One region of the Nonomuraea marmarensis genome, then DNA from elsewhere that is predicted to be linked to it. Evidence: riboswitches for the same ligand, from Rfam matches in the RefSeq annotation. Region 1 holds a riboswitch; each other region holds the start of a gene.

Region 1 (5,160 bases):
GCTGGGCCACGGTGGGCTCCGAGACCAGGAACGCCCGCGCGATCTCGTCGGTGGTCAGGCCGCCGAGCACGCGCAGCGTCAGCGCCACCCGCGCCTCCACGGACAGCGCGGGATGGCAGGCCGTGAACACCAGCCGCAGCAGGTCGTCCTCGATCTCGTCGACCTCGGGCGGCTCCTCCTCGTTCTCGAGGCGGTGGCCGAGCTCGACAAGGTTGCGTTCGAGGCGTTCGTTCCTGCGGATCAGGTCGATGGCGCGGCGTTTGGACACGGTCATCAGCCAGGCGCCGGGGTTGCGCGGCACACCGGACTCCGGCCACTGCTCCAGGGCGGCCACCAGCGCGTCCTGCGCCAGCTCCTCGGCGAGGCCGACGTCGCGCACCAGCCGGGCCAGCCCGGCGATGAGCCGGGCCGCCTCGATCCGCCATACCGCCTCGATCGCGCGGTGCGTGTCGGAAGCCATCACCGGCCCATGAGACCAGCACAAACCCCCGCCCCGCAACCCACGCCCCCGGTCCGGACGGCCGCCGCCCGTCCGGCCGAACGGGCAGTGCCCGGTCGGATGATGGCCTGACGGCCGGCGGTCACGCGGCCGGAGCCGAGCGGGCGGCGGTCGTAAGGTCAGCCGTTGGGGCGGTCGGCGCCGAGGCGCTCGCGGAGGGCCTCTTCGCGCTCGCGCGCCTCCTGCGGCAGCGACTCGTCCGGTACGTCCGAGGCGTCGAACACCCGCCACACATCCAGCCCGATCCCGTCATGCCCCGGCGGCACCGGGACGCGCAGGGCCCACTCGATGGCCTCCTCCCTGGACTTCACCTGGATCAGCCAGAACCCGGCGATGAGCTCCTTGGCCTCGGCGAACGGCCCGTCGATCACGCTCGCCTTGCCGCCGCTGTAGGCGATCTGGGCCCCGTGCGAGCTCGGGTAGAGCCCTTCGCCGGCCAGCAGCACCCCCGCCTTGGCCAGCGACTCGTTGTAGGCGTGCATGTTGTCGACCAGCTCCTGGCTGGGCAGCACCCCGGCCTCGGTGTCCGCGTTGGCCTTGCCCACGATCATGAACTTCATCGAAGTCGTCTCCCTTTCGTCCGCACCGGCCGCGGCCGGTCTCATCAACGCGTCGAACGACTCCGTGGCGGATCGACACGTCCGCCGGAAATCTATTTCGTGAAGAGCCGGGCGGCACCGGTTGCCGAGAAATCTACAACGTAAAGGCGGTCGCTCAGGAGGGTCATCGAGCCTTCGGCGGGCGGGCCGCGACGGTGACGGCCGCGAGCAGGGCCAAGGCCACCGCCAGCGGCGGCACCGGACCGGCTTTCAGGTACAGCACGGCGCCGGCCAGCGCGCCGGCGAACATCGCGACGACCGACACGGCCCGGCGCCAGGCCGCCCACATCGGCGGATCGGCGGCCAGGCCGGTGAGGATGGTGGTGAGGACGTTGGTGGTGATCATGTCGGGCACTCCCAGCCTGCGCACGGTCGCGTTCTGCACGCCCATGCCGTAGGCGAGCAGGCCGATGAGCGGCGCCTGCGCCATGGCGTCCCGGTGACCGGCCACCTGAGCCACGACGAGGGCGGCGGCGACGAGGAGCGCGTGCGCGGCGGTGAGGGCGACGAACTCCCGCCGCGCGTTCCGCATCCGCCGGGCCAGGCGTCCCGCGCTCCATGCCCCGGCGGTGAAGCCGGCGACGGCCAGCGGCGGGGCCCATACCGACAGCTGGGGCTCTCCGGCCAGGGCGAAGCCGAGGAAGACCACGTTGCCGGTCATGTTGGCGACGAAGACCCGGTTCAGGCCGAGGAAGCTGACGGCGTCGACGAGGCCGGTCACGATGGTCAGCAGGATCAGCAGGGCAGGCAGGACGTCGTGCCGGTTCGCGCCGCGGGGGAACAACGCGTCGGCGACCCACCGCAACGCGCGCCTCACGCGGTACTCGTAACCGTCGCGCCGCACCCGCAAACCATGCCGCCAGACGACGCTGTCTCCGCAAAGCGGGTCAGACCGCCCACCTCAGGGCCCGGGAACGCGGCGAGCGCACGTCCCGTGCGGGACGCGCGCTCGTTCGCGGCTGGAAGGCCAGGAGCCCGTCAGGCTCAGGCGGCGTACTCCGGATAGCCGTAGCCGACGACATCCGACTTCGGACGGACGCGCTCCTCGACCTTGCCGTTGCCGGTGTTGCCCTCGATCGTGGAGATGGTGCCGTTCTGGTTGTCCTTCACCACGAACCCGACGTGCCGGATGTCGGTGAGGTCCTTGCCGCCGTTCCAGGCGAAGAAGACGACGGCGCCGGGCTTGGCGACGGTGCCGAAGCGGTGGGTGCCCTCGAACCACTTGGCGTAGGCGACGGTGTAGGCGTCCGCGCCGATCTGCGAGTGGGCGCCGCTCTGGTTGCCGACCCAGGAGACGAACATCGCGCACCAGGCGCCGTTCAGGTAGTCGGTCCTGGTCCCGCCGTCGCGGGCGACGGTCTCGGCGGCTCGCGGCGAGGCGGCGTACCAGTCCTGGTACTTGGTGCCGCCACCGGCGGCGTTCTCCGAGGTGCCGACCTGGGACTTGGCGACGGCCAGGACCTGGGCGGCGGTGACGTTGACCTTGGCCTGCCCGGACTTGATGTCGTGGTCGGCGACGGCGGCCGGCCGCTGCGCCGTGTCGGCGCTGGCCACGGCAGCCTGGCCGCCGAGGGCCGAGGCGATGACGGTGGCGCCGAGCAGGGCGCGAGCGATGTTGGTCTTCGAGGTACGGCTGAAACAGTGTTTTGCCATCGAGGGGGTTACTCCTTGCTTCCATGCCGCTTACCGGGTTAGCTGACGGGTTCGGACGTGGAAGCTGCCCTACGGCACCGGAGTGCCGATTCACCCCAAGGACCTGGGTCCCCGGTTCCGCCCTGAGGCGGATTCAGCGGTCACAGGACCGTCCTGTGATCGTTCGTACGATGGTTGGACATTGCCCGAAAAATCGGACATCTGCCCTGATATGCCTCATAAGGTAATACATGCGGCAAGTGGATTACAACTGGATAAAGCCCACTTAGCCGAGTTGCGTCCGGGCGTTGGCCAGCAGCCCCATCATCGCGAGGGACTCGTCAAGGGGCATGATCGAGGATTCGGTCCTGCCTTCGGCCGTGGCGGCGCGGACTTCGCGCAACTCTCCGGCGTATCCGTTGTCCGCCGGATCGAGCAGATGCTCCTCCGGCTCCATGGAGGGCCCGGAAAGTAAAATCTGCTGCGGCGCCCAGAACGGCGCCTGGATGTCCGCCCGCATGCCCGTGCCGACAACGGTGGCGTTGTTCGGGTAATTCCCCAGCAACGAGGTCTCCACGAGAGCCCGCCTGCCGCCGGGGTAGAGCAACACCCCGGCCGCCTCCGCGTCCACCCCGTTGGGCGCCAGGGAGCCGGTGACGCGCAGGTCAGCGGGCAGGCCGAGGAGCAGCTGGGCCAGCCCGAACGGGTAGATCCCCAGGTCGAGCAGGGCCCCGCCGCCCAGCTCCGGCGCCCACAGGCGGTGCGCGGGGTCGTAGGGGAGGGTGAAGCCGAAGGACGCCTGCACCGAGCGGAGGTCTCCGAAGCGCGGATCGGCCGCGACGCGCTGGATGAGCGGGTTGAACCGCATCCACATGGCTTCCATCAGGAACACCCGTGCCTCGCGCGCCAGGCGTACCATCTTCTCCGCGTCGGCCACGGTCGCGGCGAGGGGCTTCTCGCACAACACGGCCTTGCCCGCGGCGATCGCCGCCTCGGCCACCTCCAGGTGCTGGGCGTGCGGCGTCGCCACGTAGATCGCGTCCACCGCCGGGTCGGCGCACAGCCGCTCATAGGAGTCGTACGCCGACTCCGCCCCCAGCGCGGCGGCCAGGGACTGCGCCCGGCTCAACACCCTGGACCCGACGGCGGCCACCCGCATCCCCGGCTCGGCCACGATGGCCGCCCCGACCGTACGGGCGATACCGCCCGTTGCCGCAATTCCCCACGCAAAATCCCGCACGGGGGAGGAGCATAGACCTATCAGGTCATGTTGAACGTGTCGGGGTCAGGCCCGATGCGCCGGCCCTTGTTCATCGCGCCGATGGCGGCCATGTCCTCGGCGTCGAGGATGAAGTCGAAAACCTCGATGTTCTCGGCGATCCGCGACGGGGTCACGGACTTGGGGATGACCACGTTGCCGAGCTGCAGGTGCCAGCGGAGCACGATCTGCGCGGGGGTCTTGCCGTACTTGGCCGACAGCACCGCCAGCGCCGGGTCCCCGAGCAGCCCCTTGCCCTGCCCGAGCGGGCTCCACGCCTCGGTGAGGATGCCGTTGGCCTCGTGGAAGGCCCGCAGCTCCCGCTGCTGCAGGTACGGGTGCAGCTCGATCTGGTTGATGGACGGCGTGATGTCGGCCTCGTCCATCAGCCGGGTGAGCGTCGAGACGGTGAAGTTGGACGTGCCAATGGCCTTCGCCCGCCCGTCGCGGTAGATCTTCTCCATCTCCTTCCACGCCTGCACGTACCTGCCCTGCCCGGGCACCGGCCAGTGGATGAGGAACAGGTCGACATAGTCCAGGCCCAGCCTGGCCAGGCATTCGTCGAAGGCCTCCGCCGCGCGGGTGTGGTCGGCGTTCCACAACTTGGTGGTGACGAACACCTTCTGGCGCGGCAGCCCGCTGGCGCGCACGGCCCGCCCCACACCCTCTTCGTTGTCATAGGCGGCGGCGGTGTCGACGTGCCGGTAGCCGGCCTTCAGCGCGGTCGCCACGGCCTGCTCGGCCTCGTCGGCGGGGACCTGCCAGACGCCGAAGCCCAGCTGCGGGATCTGCACGCCGTCGGTGTTGAGCATGAGCGAGTTCATACCCTCCATTGTTCATGTCGAGTTTCTGAGGGCTTAAGGCGGCCGGGCTAGCTTGAAGCGGTCGTGAACGGGCCATCACCCGGCTGGGAGGGCAACGAGTGGTCGAACAGGCGTCGGCCTGGGTGGAGTCCCCGCTCCAGATGCTGTGCGCCGTCGAGGCTCACCATGCCGGGCTGCTCGGTCCCGCGACGGTCGTCGTGCCGCGCGCGGGTCTGCGGGCGCTGAAGGCCACGCGTAAGGAGCTGGGCCGTCTCGGGCTGCCCGACGGCCTGATCATGGCCGAGCCGCGTGAGCGCATGCCCCGGCGCGTGCAGGCCGTCGGCGACGCCTTCTCCGGCAAGGTGCAGC
Region 2 (5,160 bases), on a different contig from region 1:
GGCCAGCGCGCGCAACACGGCCCAGGCCCACGCCGCGCTGAAGAACGGTGAGTGGAAGCGTTCCAAGTACACCGGGGTCGAGCTCGACGAGAAGGTCGTCGGCATCCTCGGGCTCGGCAAGATCGGCCAGCTCGTGGCCCAGCGGCTGCAGCCGTTCGGCGTCGAGCTGATCGCCTACGACCCCTACCTGCCGCCGGCCCGCGCCGCGCAGATGGGCGTCAAGCTGCTCAGCCTCGAAGAGGTGCTCAAGCAGGCCGACTTCATCACCGTTCACCTGCCCAAGTCCAAGGAGACGATCGGGCTCATCGGTGACAGGGAGCTGCACGCGGTCAAGCCGTCCGTACGCATCGTCAACGTCGCCCGCGGCGGCATCGTGGACGAGGGCGCGCTCTACTCGGCGATCAAGGAGGGGCGCGTCGCGGGGGCGGGTCTCGACGTGTTCGCCAAGGAGCCGTGCACCGACAGCCCCCTGTTCGAGCTGGACCAGGTCGTCGTCACGCCGCACCTGGGCGCCTCCACGCACGAGGCCCAGGAGAAGGCCGGCACCCAGGTCGCGCGCAGCGTGAAGCTGGCGCTCGCGGGCGAGTTCGTACCCGACGCCGTCAACGTGCAGGGCGGGGCGGTGGCCGAGGACGTCAAGCCTGGCCTGCCGCTGGCGGAGAAGCTGGGCCGGGTGTTCACCGCGCTGGCCGGCGAGGTCGCCACCAAGCTCGACGTCGAGGTGCGCGGCGAGATCGCCTCCCACGACGTGCGGGTGATCGAGCTGGCGGCGCTCAAGGGCGTGTTCGCCGGCGTGATCGAGGAGCAGGTCACCTACGTCAACGCGCCGCTGCTGGCCAAGGACCGCGGCGTCACCGTCGAGCTGGTGACCAGCTCCGAGAGCCCCGACTGGCGCAACGTGGTGACCGTGCGCGGCCTGCTCGCCGACGGCCGCCAGGTCTCGGTCTCGGGTACGCTCTCCGGCCCTCGCCAGATCACGAAGATCGTCGAGGTCAACGGCTACGAGATGGAGATCGAGCCGACGGCCCACCTGGCGTTCTTCACCTACACCGACCGTCCCGGCATCGTCGGCGTGGTCGGCCGGCTCCTCGGCGAGCACGGCATCAACATCGCCTCGATGCAGGTGGCCCGCGACGTCAAGGGCGGCAAGGCGCTCATCGCGCTGACCGTCGACTCGGCGATCCCGGCCGACGTGATCGAGCAGATCGTGGCCGAGATCGGCGCTGAGAGCGGCCGCTCGGTGGACCTGGAGGACTGACCTTTCGGTTTGTAGGGGCCGCCACCTGGATCGTTCCGGGTGGCGGCCTTTTTGTTGTCTCAGGATGCGAGATACTAGGACATCCAACGAGATGGCTCGGGTACTGTTGTTGGAAATGCGCCAGGTTCTCGTACTTATTACCTGCCGCGGCGGGGCCTGTTAGGGCAGGTCGACGACTCGCCGCGGTGAGCGGCGTTGCGTCGGCCAGTAAGCCCCTTTCGTCCGGTCCGTGATCCGGACCACGAGATCAGGCCCGGTCGGGTTCGCGACCGGGATCCGACTTCCCAGTGGAACGCGCCCGCGAAACGAGATGAGTCACATGTACGAGATGTATGTCTGGAACCGTGCCGAGGAGCACGAGGACGAGGCCGCCGAGGCCCTGCAGACCGCGCTGGACCGCCGGGACAACGGCGGCGCGCCTCAGAATTCCAGCCGGTAGAACACGGCCGTCCGCTTCATCCCCGGCAGAGCCTTGACGATCCAGGCCGAGACCCGGTGCGGGATCGACAACCGGTCGAACCCGTCGATGTCGAACGCGCTCACCGCGTCGACGCAGCGCAACCTCGGATGGATCTTCTCCAGATCCTGTGGGCCGTCGATCCCCCAGTAGAGCGTGGCCCCGGCCTTCTGGACAGGCTTGTTGAGCTTCTGCAGCCGGAGTCCGAACGAGCTGAGCGCGTCGAAGACGAACTGGCCGCTGGGAAACCGGTCCACGATCGCCCGCAGGAGCCCCTGGCCCTCGGCGGGGTCGAGGTAGTAGAGCAGGCCCTCGGCGACGACCAGCACGGGAGCGTCGTCGGGGACCTGCTCCAGCCATTTCAGGTCGGTGACCGATGAGCCGATCATGGAGTAGCCGGGCCGCTCGGGGAACAGGCGGCCACGCAGGTCGATGACCTCGGGGTAGTCCACGTCGTACCAGCGCACGGTGGGCGGCGGGGCCAGCCGGTGGACGCGGGTGTCGAGCCCGCAGCCCAGGTGGAGCACGGTGGCCGCCGGCTGCCGGGCCAGGAACTCCCTGGCCCAGTTGTCGATGAACCGGGCCCTGAGCGCGACCGCCGGGGCGGTGCGGGTGGTGATCCCCGTCTTGGTGAAGTCGTGGTCGATCCGCTCGACCGCCTCCGCGGCCAGCTCGTCGCCGAGGATCGGCTGCCGCGATCTCGCGTCGAGCGCCCTGCCGTACAGGGTGGCGAGGAGCGTGGCCTTCTCCCCGGTGAGGTGCACCTTCTCGGGTGGCATACACACCACGCTACGGCAGCGGCCCCGCGACGGCTCGCGGGGCCGCTTTCCTGGTCAGAGGATGGCGGTGAGCATCGACGGGGGAGGGGTGCGGCGTTGCTCGGACCAGAGTCGTACGCCCTTGGGGTCGGGCCGTACGGCGCCCACGAACGCGTCCCTGCGCCAGTCCGAGAGCTTCTCCTCCTTGACCACGTCCCCGGTGTGGGGCGCGTGCACCATGTAACCGGGTTTGGAGATCATCCCCACGTGCCCGAGATTGCTGAAGAAGACCAGGTCGCCGGGCTTGAGGTGATCCCAGGAGATCTTCCTGGAGAACGCGTTGTACTGCTCCGCCGCGGTACGCGGCAACTCGATCCCCGCGTCCTCGTAGGCCCTGAGCATGAGCCCGGAGCAGTCGTACCCCTGGTCGCTGGTCCCGCCCCAGACGTACGGGATGCCGCGCTTGTGCAGGGCGAAGTCGAGGGCGACCTTCCAGGCGGGCGTGGGCGCCTGCTTCTGCTGGATGCGTTTGACCTGGGGGCCGGTCAGGGTGGTCGGTCCATCGTGGGAGGTGGGTTGGGGGGAGGTGGCGTGGGCTGGGGTGGCCAGAGTGAGGCCGGCGGCGGCTGCCACCAGGAAAATGGCGATGCGAGACAGCGGACTGTCCTTCCATGCGGCCTACCGGGTTAGCTGACGGGCTCGGGCTTGGAAGCAGCCCTACGGCGGATGCCGATTCGCCCCATGGGGGAGGTGGGTCCCCGGCTCCACGCGACGCTGCGTGGATTAGGCTTGTCGGACTCTAACGAAACGGTCAAAGGGTTGTAAACCACCGCAAAACCGGACGTCCGAAAAATGAGATGCTGTGTTCGTCAGTCGAGACGAGCCGGTAAGGTACCGCCCATGGAGTCGCGTAACATCCGCCTGGCCGTCATCCCTGGGGATGGCATCGGCACCGAGGTCGTAGCCGAAGGACTCAAGGTCCTGGAGGCCGTAGGCACGAAGATCGAGCCCACGCACTACGACCTGGGCGCCGCGCGCTATCACCGCACCGGTGAGACGCTGCCGGACGCGGTGCTCCAGGAGCTGCGCGGCTACGACGCGATCCTGCTCGGCGCCGTGGGCGACCCCAGCGTGCCGCCGGGCGTGCTCGAGCGCGACCTGCTACTCCGACTGCGGTTCGAGTTCGACCACTACGTCAACCTGCGGCCGGTCAAGCTGTTCCCCGGCGTGGAGACCCCGCTGGCCGACACGCCCGCCGAGGACATCGACATGATCGTCGTCCGCGAGGGCACCGAGGGCCTCTACGCGGGCACCGGCGGCGTCATGCGGCGCGGCACGCCCCACGAGATCGCCACCCAGGAGTCGCTCAACACCGCCTACGGCGTCGAGCGCGTGGTGCGTTTCGCGTTCGAGAAGGCCAAGTCGCGGCCGCGCAAGAAGCTGACGCTCGTCCACAAGACCAACGTCCTCACCTACGCCGGCGACCTGTGGCAGCGCACGGTCAACCGGGTGGCGGAGGAGTTCCCCGAGGTCACGACCGATTACAGCCACATCGACGCGGCCTCGATGTTCTTCGTGAGCCAGCCCGAGCGGTTCGACGTGGTGGTCACCGACAACCTGTTCGGCGACATCATCACCGACCTCGGCGCGGCCATCGCCGGCGGCATCGGCCTGGCGGCCAGCGGCAACATCAACCCCGAGCGCACCGCGCCCAGCATGTTCGAGCCGGTGCACGGCAGCGCCCCCGACATCGCCGGGCAGGGCAAGGCCGACCCGACCGCGACCATCCTGTCGGTCGCCATGCTCCTCGACCACCTCGGCCTGCACACCGAGGCGGCCAAGGTCGAGCAGGCGGTCGCCGACGACATCGTCGACCGGCTGGCCGGCTGGGCGGGCCGCACCACCCACGAGATCGGCGACGACATCACCGCGCGAGTATCCGGCTAGGACCGCCTAGCCCCGAACGCGCCTGGTGGTCCGAGGAGGACTGCCAGGCGCTTTTTCGCGTCCAAACGGCCGAACCAGCCCATCGGGCACCGACGTTCTCATATAGCGAGACAATAGGAAGTACGAATACTGCTCCCGGGCAGTGTTCGCGTACGCCCCAAGCCTTGTCAGACATCTCAGAGAGAAGGACCGCCGTCATGACCATCGCTGAGAAGCTCAGCTTCGACGTGCAGCTATCCGACCACGCTCGCACCGCGGCCGAGCGGGAGCAGGTGCTGGCGGACCCCGGTTTCGGGCAGACCTTCACGGATCACATGATCTCGATCGACTACACCGAGGGGCAGGGGTGGCATGACGCCACGCTCAGGCCGTACGGGCCGCTCTCGCTCGACCCGGCCACCTCGGTCTTCCACTACGCGCAGGAGCTGTTCGAGGGTCTCAAGGCGTATCGGCAGATCACCGGCTCGATCGTGACATTCCGCCCGTACGCGAACGCCGCCCGCTTCAACCGCTCGGCCGGCCGCATGGCCATGCCCGAGCTGCCGGAGGAGACGTTCGTGGACTCGCTGGAGCTCCTCGTCGAGACAGACAGGGCGTGGGTGCCCACGACCGAGGGCCACAGCCTCTACCTGCGGCCCTTCATGATCGCCACCCAGGCGGGCCTCGGGGTGAACTACCCGTCGAAGTCGTACAAGTACATGGTCATCGCCTCGCCCGCGGCCTCGTACTTCACGGGTGGG
Region 3 (5,160 bases), on a different contig from region 1:
TGGTCGTCTACGCGGTGCACCGCCCCGGCCAGCCCGCCACCACCGTCAGGCTCGTCACCCATCCCACCGGAAGCGTGCAGTTGTACCGCGAGTCCGGCCGGCTCGTCGTCTGGGTGGACGGGTGGGGTGCGAGCGCGACGCCCGCCCGCTGCGACGTGGAGGACGGGTTCATTCACCCCTACTACGAGGATTCGCCTGAGGACAAGGTGGGTGCCACCGGACCACCCTCAGATCCCTACGTTCTGGACGACGAGCCGAGCAGCGACGACGGCTGCGAGGCGTCGCAGGGCACCTGACCTACGTAACATGTGTGAAACAAACGAGACACCATTCGGAAACGGCCACGGCCTAACGTCGGCATGATGGCCAGTCCCAGGGAGGTTCGAGAGTGTTCAACTCCGCCGACGACGTCCTGAAGTTCATCAGTGACGAAGGGGTGCAGTTCGTCGATGTCAGGTTCACAGACCTGCCGGGGACGACTCACCACTTCACCTTCCCGGTTGAGAACTTCGGCGCGAGCGTCTTCACAGACGGACTCATGTTCGACGGCTCGTCGATCCGCGGATTCCAAGCGATCCACGAGTCCGACATGCTGCTGCTGCCCGACCCGACCAGCGCCGTGGTGGACCCGTTCCGCCAGCACAAGACGCTCAATCTGAACTTCTTCGTGCACGACCCGCTGACCGGCGAGGCCTACAGCCGCGACCCGCGCAACGTCGCGCGCAAGGCCGAGGACTACCTCAGGGGCACCGGCATCGCCGACACGGTCTACTTCGGCCCCGAGGCCGAGTTCTATATCTTCGACGACGTGCGCTTCGAGACGAAGCAGCACGCCGGCTACTACTACATCGACTCCATCGAGGGCGCCTGGAACACCGGCAAGGCGACCGAGGGCGGCAACCTCGGCTACAAGCCGCGCTACAAGGGCGGCTACTTCCCCGTGCCGCCGATGGACCACTTCACCGACCTGCGCTCGGAGATGGTCCGCAACCTCATCGAGTGCGGCATCGACGTCGAGATGCAGCACCACGAGGTCGGCACCGCGGGTCAGGCGGAGATCGACTTCAAGTTCGGCACGCTGCTCAAGACGGCCGACAACCTGATGCTCTACAAGTACATCATCAAGAGCACCGCGCTCGAATTCGGCCACACGGTCACGTTCATGCCCAAGCCGCTCTTCGGCGACAACGGCTCCGGCATGCACTGCCACCAGTCGCTCTGGAAGGACGGCTCGCCGCTCTTCTACGACGAGGTCGGCTACGCGGGGTTGTCCGACACGGCCCGCTACTACATCGGCGGCCTGCTCAGGCACGCGCCGTCGCTGCTGGCCTTCACCAACCCGACGGTCAACTCCTACCACCGCCTGGTCCCCGGCTACGAGGCCCCGGTCAACCTGGTCTACTCCCAGCGCAACCGCTCGGCCTGCGTACGCATCCCGATCACGGGCTCCAACCCGAAGGCCAAGCGCATCGAGTTCCGGGTGCCGGACCCGTCGTGCAACCCGTACTTCGCCTTCTCGGCGATGCTGATGGCGGGCATCGACGGCATCCGCAACAAGATCGAGCCGCCGGAGCCGGTCGACAAGGACCTCTACGAGCTGCCGCCGGAGGAGGCCCGCCAGGTGCCGCAGGTGCCCGGCTCGCTGCCCGAGGTGCTCACGGCGCTGGAGGAGGACCACGACTACCTGCTCGAGGGCGGCGTGTTCACGCCGGACCTGATCGAGACGTGGGTGGCGTACAAGCGGGAGAACGAGGTCGACCCGATCCGGCTGCGGCCGCACCCGCACGAGTTCGAGCTCTATTACGACATCTGATCCCGTAGCCCGTAAAAGGCCATCGGCTGTCCCGTTGAGGGCACGGTCGATGGCCTTTCGGTTGCCACGAGAAAGTCACCAAGACTGAAAGCGCCGGTCGAGAGCCGATCACCGTGAACCCCACCGGCACCTCCCGCCACGAGCGGAGAGGTCACGAATGTCCCCCGGTCCCGGGCTCGCGTACCGCGCCGAAGATTTTGCCAAAGCCCTGAAATCCCTACAGGTACGGCGATTCAGGGTTTACGCGAGTACGCGTACATTGCGAGGGGATTTGCCCCACTTGCAATGATTATGGGGGCATATATACCTTTTTCAGCATTACGGCCCACGTTTTGGCGAGCACTCGCCGGATCGTTGCCGCATCGTTGACAGGCCGAATCCGCACATCACGGAGCCGGGGACCCGCCTTTATCCCGGGGTGAATCGGACGCCAGCCCAGGCTGCGCCCGTAGGGCACTTCCAAGCCCGAACCCGTCAGCTAACCCGGTAGGCGACATGGAAGCAAGGAGTCAAATCCCCCATGCTCGATCTCTCCAAACGGCTCAGCCTCTCTGCCGCCGGCGCTCTCCTGGCCGGGGCCACCACACTGGCGAGCGTGACCGGCCCGGCGATCGCGTCGACCGCCGAGCATGGCCCGGCGCACGCGGCCGTGCAGGAGCAGGAGCCGCTCACCTACGGCCAGGACGTCTCCAACTACCAGCCGCTGTACGACTGGAACGCCAGCCCGGCCCAGTTCGGCATCATCAAGGCCACCGAGGGCATGACCTTCACCGACGCCGCCTTCGCCAGGCACTGGCGGGAGCTGGGCAAGAAGGGCATCGTACGCGGGGCCTACCACTACGGCCACCCCCGCAACAACCCCATCGCCGAGGCCGACCACTTCCTGTCCGTGGTGAACGCCCAGCCCGCCAAGAGCGGGGACCTGCTGGTCCTCGACATGGAGACGACCGACGGCAAGTCCGTCGCCGAGGTCAACGCCTGGGAAAAGGCGTGGCTGTCGCACGTGAAGGCCAAGACCGGGATCACCCCGATGTTCTACAGCGGCTGGCGCTTCGCCAACATCTACGGCAAGGGCCTGTCCGAATATCCGTTGTGGGTCGCCCACTACGGCAAGGCCAAGGGGATGGTGACCCCGCCCGCCGACTGGAAGTCCTGGACCATCCACCAGTACTCCGACTACCCCGTCGACCAGGACGTCTCCGTACTGACCCCTGACCAGCTGCGCCACCTGGGCCGCCAGTCCGCCTGACCGGGCGGGCCACGAGGTGGTTGGGTAGGAACCGGTCATGGGACCGATCGTCATCCAGCGTGTCTACGATCACGCGCCTGCCCGCGGCGCGGTGTTCCTCGTCGACCGTGTGTGGCCTCGGGGAGTGCGCAAGGACGACCTGCGGCTCGACGGATGGCTGCCGGACGTCGCGCCGTCGAAGGAGCTGCGCCAGTGGTTCGGCCACCGGCCCGAGCGGTTCGCCGAGTTCGCCGAGCGTTATCGGGCCGAGCTCGCCGAGCACCCCGAGACGGTCGAACCGTTGCTCGCCGCCGCCGAGAAGGGGCCGGTGACGCTGCTCTACTCGGCCAAGGACACCGAGCACAACCAGGCTGTGGTGCTGCGGGACCATCTTCAGCGCGCCCGCTAGGGATCTCCTACGGCCTCACGTCCCCGCGAACTCGAACCGGGGCGCGGACGGGGCCAGGATCGCGGACTTCGGGGTGACGGGCCAGAGGGTGCTCAGCTCGTCGGAGAGCGTGGCCGTGAGGGACTCGATGTCCTGCCGCGCCGTGTCGTGCAGCGCCTCCGCGACGATCAGGACGTCGGTGGTCGTGTCGCGGATGGCCGAATAGCCGCTCTGGCGGTTGGTCCAGCGGCGGGCATGCGCGTTCCCGAGGGCGTCCGCGAAGATGACCTCCCCGGCCGGCGGGTGCTCCGTCTCGCCGGAGAAGGTCAGGTATGTCTCGTCGCCCGCCGCATGCCGCACTTCCACATACTCCGAGATCCGGGAGGCGTCGAACACTGCCACCGGGATGGCGTACGCGATGGAGACCGCGTTGCACAGGTCGATCACGGGATGCAGGCGCGGCAGAGATCCCTCTTTCCTGAAGCGGCGCAGCAGCGACTCCGAGGCGCACCGATATCGGGTCGGCTTGAGGCCCATCTTCGAGAACGCCCGCCGCCACGCCTGGATCTCCGGCAGCTCGCCTTCCGATGCGATGGCGAGCCTCTTGGCGGCGATCTCGCCGAACCGGGCGAGCCGGTCGTCGACGGAGACGTCCGTGGAGATGCCCGGCGCGAAGATCAACCCGGGCGCCAGCTCGGGAAAGTCCCGCCAGATGGCATCGGAATGCTGGAAATACATGGTCACCTCGTCATCGCGGCCGGGGAGCACGGGCCGATCACGATACCCGCATCCTCGCCTCCGGGTCAGGCGGGGATGGCGGGGTTGGCGGCGCGGGCGCGGCGGGCGGCCAGCGCGTAGCAGGCGCAGGTCACCGCCGTCAGGATGGCCGCCGCCAGCAGGGGCCGGCCGATGACGCCCATGACCGCCACGCCGAGGGTGGCGCCGACCTGGCGGAACGCGTTCAGGACGCCTCCCGCCGTGCCCGCCGTGCCCGGCGGAGCGCTGTTGACCATGCCCGCCATCAACGCGGGCAGCACGAACGACAACCCGAAGCCCATCACCACCAGCCAGGGCGCCAGAACGTCGGTGAGGGCGACGCCCGTCAGGCCGATCGCGAGCAGGGCGAGACCCCCGAGGATCGGCGGCCGGGGACCGTGGCGGGCCACCAGGCGGCCGGTGAGCAGCGGGTTCACCGTCATGGGGAGCGTGAGCGGCAGGAAGGCCAGCCCGGCGGCCATCGGGCTGAGGTGACGGGTGTCCTGGAGCAGGAGGGTGAGGACGAACAGAGCGCCGGAGAAGGCGAAGTTCGCCACCAGGCCCGCGAGCAGCTCCGGCCAGGTGGCGGCGAGCAGGCCCCCAGGCAGCGCCGGGGCGTGGCTGCGGCGCTCCGCGAGCACCAGCGAGACCAGGACGGCCGCCGCCAGAACGCCCGCCGGGAAAGAGGAGCCGATCAGCGCATCCGCCACCAGGCCCAGGAAGGCGCAGGCCAGCGCTTGTACCGGCCAGTCGATGCGCCGCAGGCCACGCGGCGAGCGGACCTTGCGCATGGCCAGCAGGCTGATCAGGGCGAGGGGTGGGTTGAGCAGGAAGACGGCGCGCCACCCGTACAGGTCCACCAGGAGGCCGCCGAGCAGGGGGCCGGCCGCGAGCGCGCTGCCGGTGATGGCCGCCCACAGGCCGGTGGCGCGGGCACGGGCGGCCGGGTCGGGGAAGAGCTGGGCGAGCAGGCCG

What was found. Region 1 has a riboswitch for cyclic di-AMP ahead of ACFLIM_RS23370 (CHAP domain-containing protein). Riboswitches for the same ligand answer to the same signal wherever they lie in the genome.
Region 2: it holds a riboswitch for cyclic di-AMP, as region 1 does, so the genes downstream of both, ACFLIM_RS15700 (C40 family peptidase) here and ACFLIM_RS23370 (CHAP domain-containing protein) in region 1, are expected to answer to the same signal.
Region 3: it holds a riboswitch for cyclic di-AMP, as region 1 does, so the genes downstream of both, ACFLIM_RS00590 (glycoside hydrolase family 25 protein) here and ACFLIM_RS23370 (CHAP domain-containing protein) in region 1, are expected to answer to the same signal.

Annotation. Positions count from the first base shown of each region.
Region 1 covers NZ_JBICRM010000014.1:34,883-40,042, forward strand. Annotated here, with positions in the region: gene ACFLIM_RS23355 (RNA polymerase sigma factor) at 1-460, opposite strand, end outside; gene ACFLIM_RS23360 (YciI family protein) at 619-1,059, opposite strand; gene ACFLIM_RS23365 (YoaK family protein) at 1,223-1,942, opposite strand; gene ACFLIM_RS23370 (CHAP domain-containing protein) at 2,083-2,751, opposite strand; cyclic di-AMP (ydaO/yuaA leader) riboswitch at 2,764-2,900, opposite strand; gene ACFLIM_RS23375 (Gfo/Idh/MocA family protein) at 3,017-3,970, opposite strand; gene ACFLIM_RS23380 (aldo/keto reductase) at 3,991-4,812, opposite strand; gene ACFLIM_RS23385 (hypothetical protein) at 4,911-5,160, shown strand, end outside.
Region 2 covers NZ_JBICRM010000008.1:190,065-195,224, forward strand. Annotated here, with positions in the region: gene serA (phosphoglycerate dehydrogenase) at 1-1,258, shown strand, start outside; gene ACFLIM_RS15695 (class I SAM-dependent methyltransferase) at 1,679-2,494, opposite strand; gene ACFLIM_RS15700 (C40 family peptidase) at 2,549-3,106, opposite strand; cyclic di-AMP (ydaO/yuaA leader) riboswitch at 3,134-3,273, opposite strand; gene ACFLIM_RS15705 (3-isopropylmalate dehydrogenase) at 3,374-4,420, shown strand; gene ACFLIM_RS15710 (branched-chain amino acid aminotransferase) at 4,618-5,160, shown strand, end outside.
Region 3 covers NZ_JBICRM010000001.1:108,309-113,468, reverse strand. Annotated here, with positions in the region: gene ACFLIM_RS00600 (hypothetical protein) at 1-296, shown strand, start outside; gene glnA (type I glutamate--ammonia ligase) at 389-1,813, shown strand; cyclic di-AMP (ydaO/yuaA leader) riboswitch at 2,175-2,321, shown strand; gene ACFLIM_RS00590 (glycoside hydrolase family 25 protein) at 2,334-3,062, shown strand; gene ACFLIM_RS00585 (DUF488 domain-containing protein) at 3,100-3,450, shown strand; gene ACFLIM_RS00580 (B3/B4 domain-containing protein) at 3,466-4,197, opposite strand; gene ACFLIM_RS00575 (MFS transporter) at 4,233-5,160, opposite strand, start outside.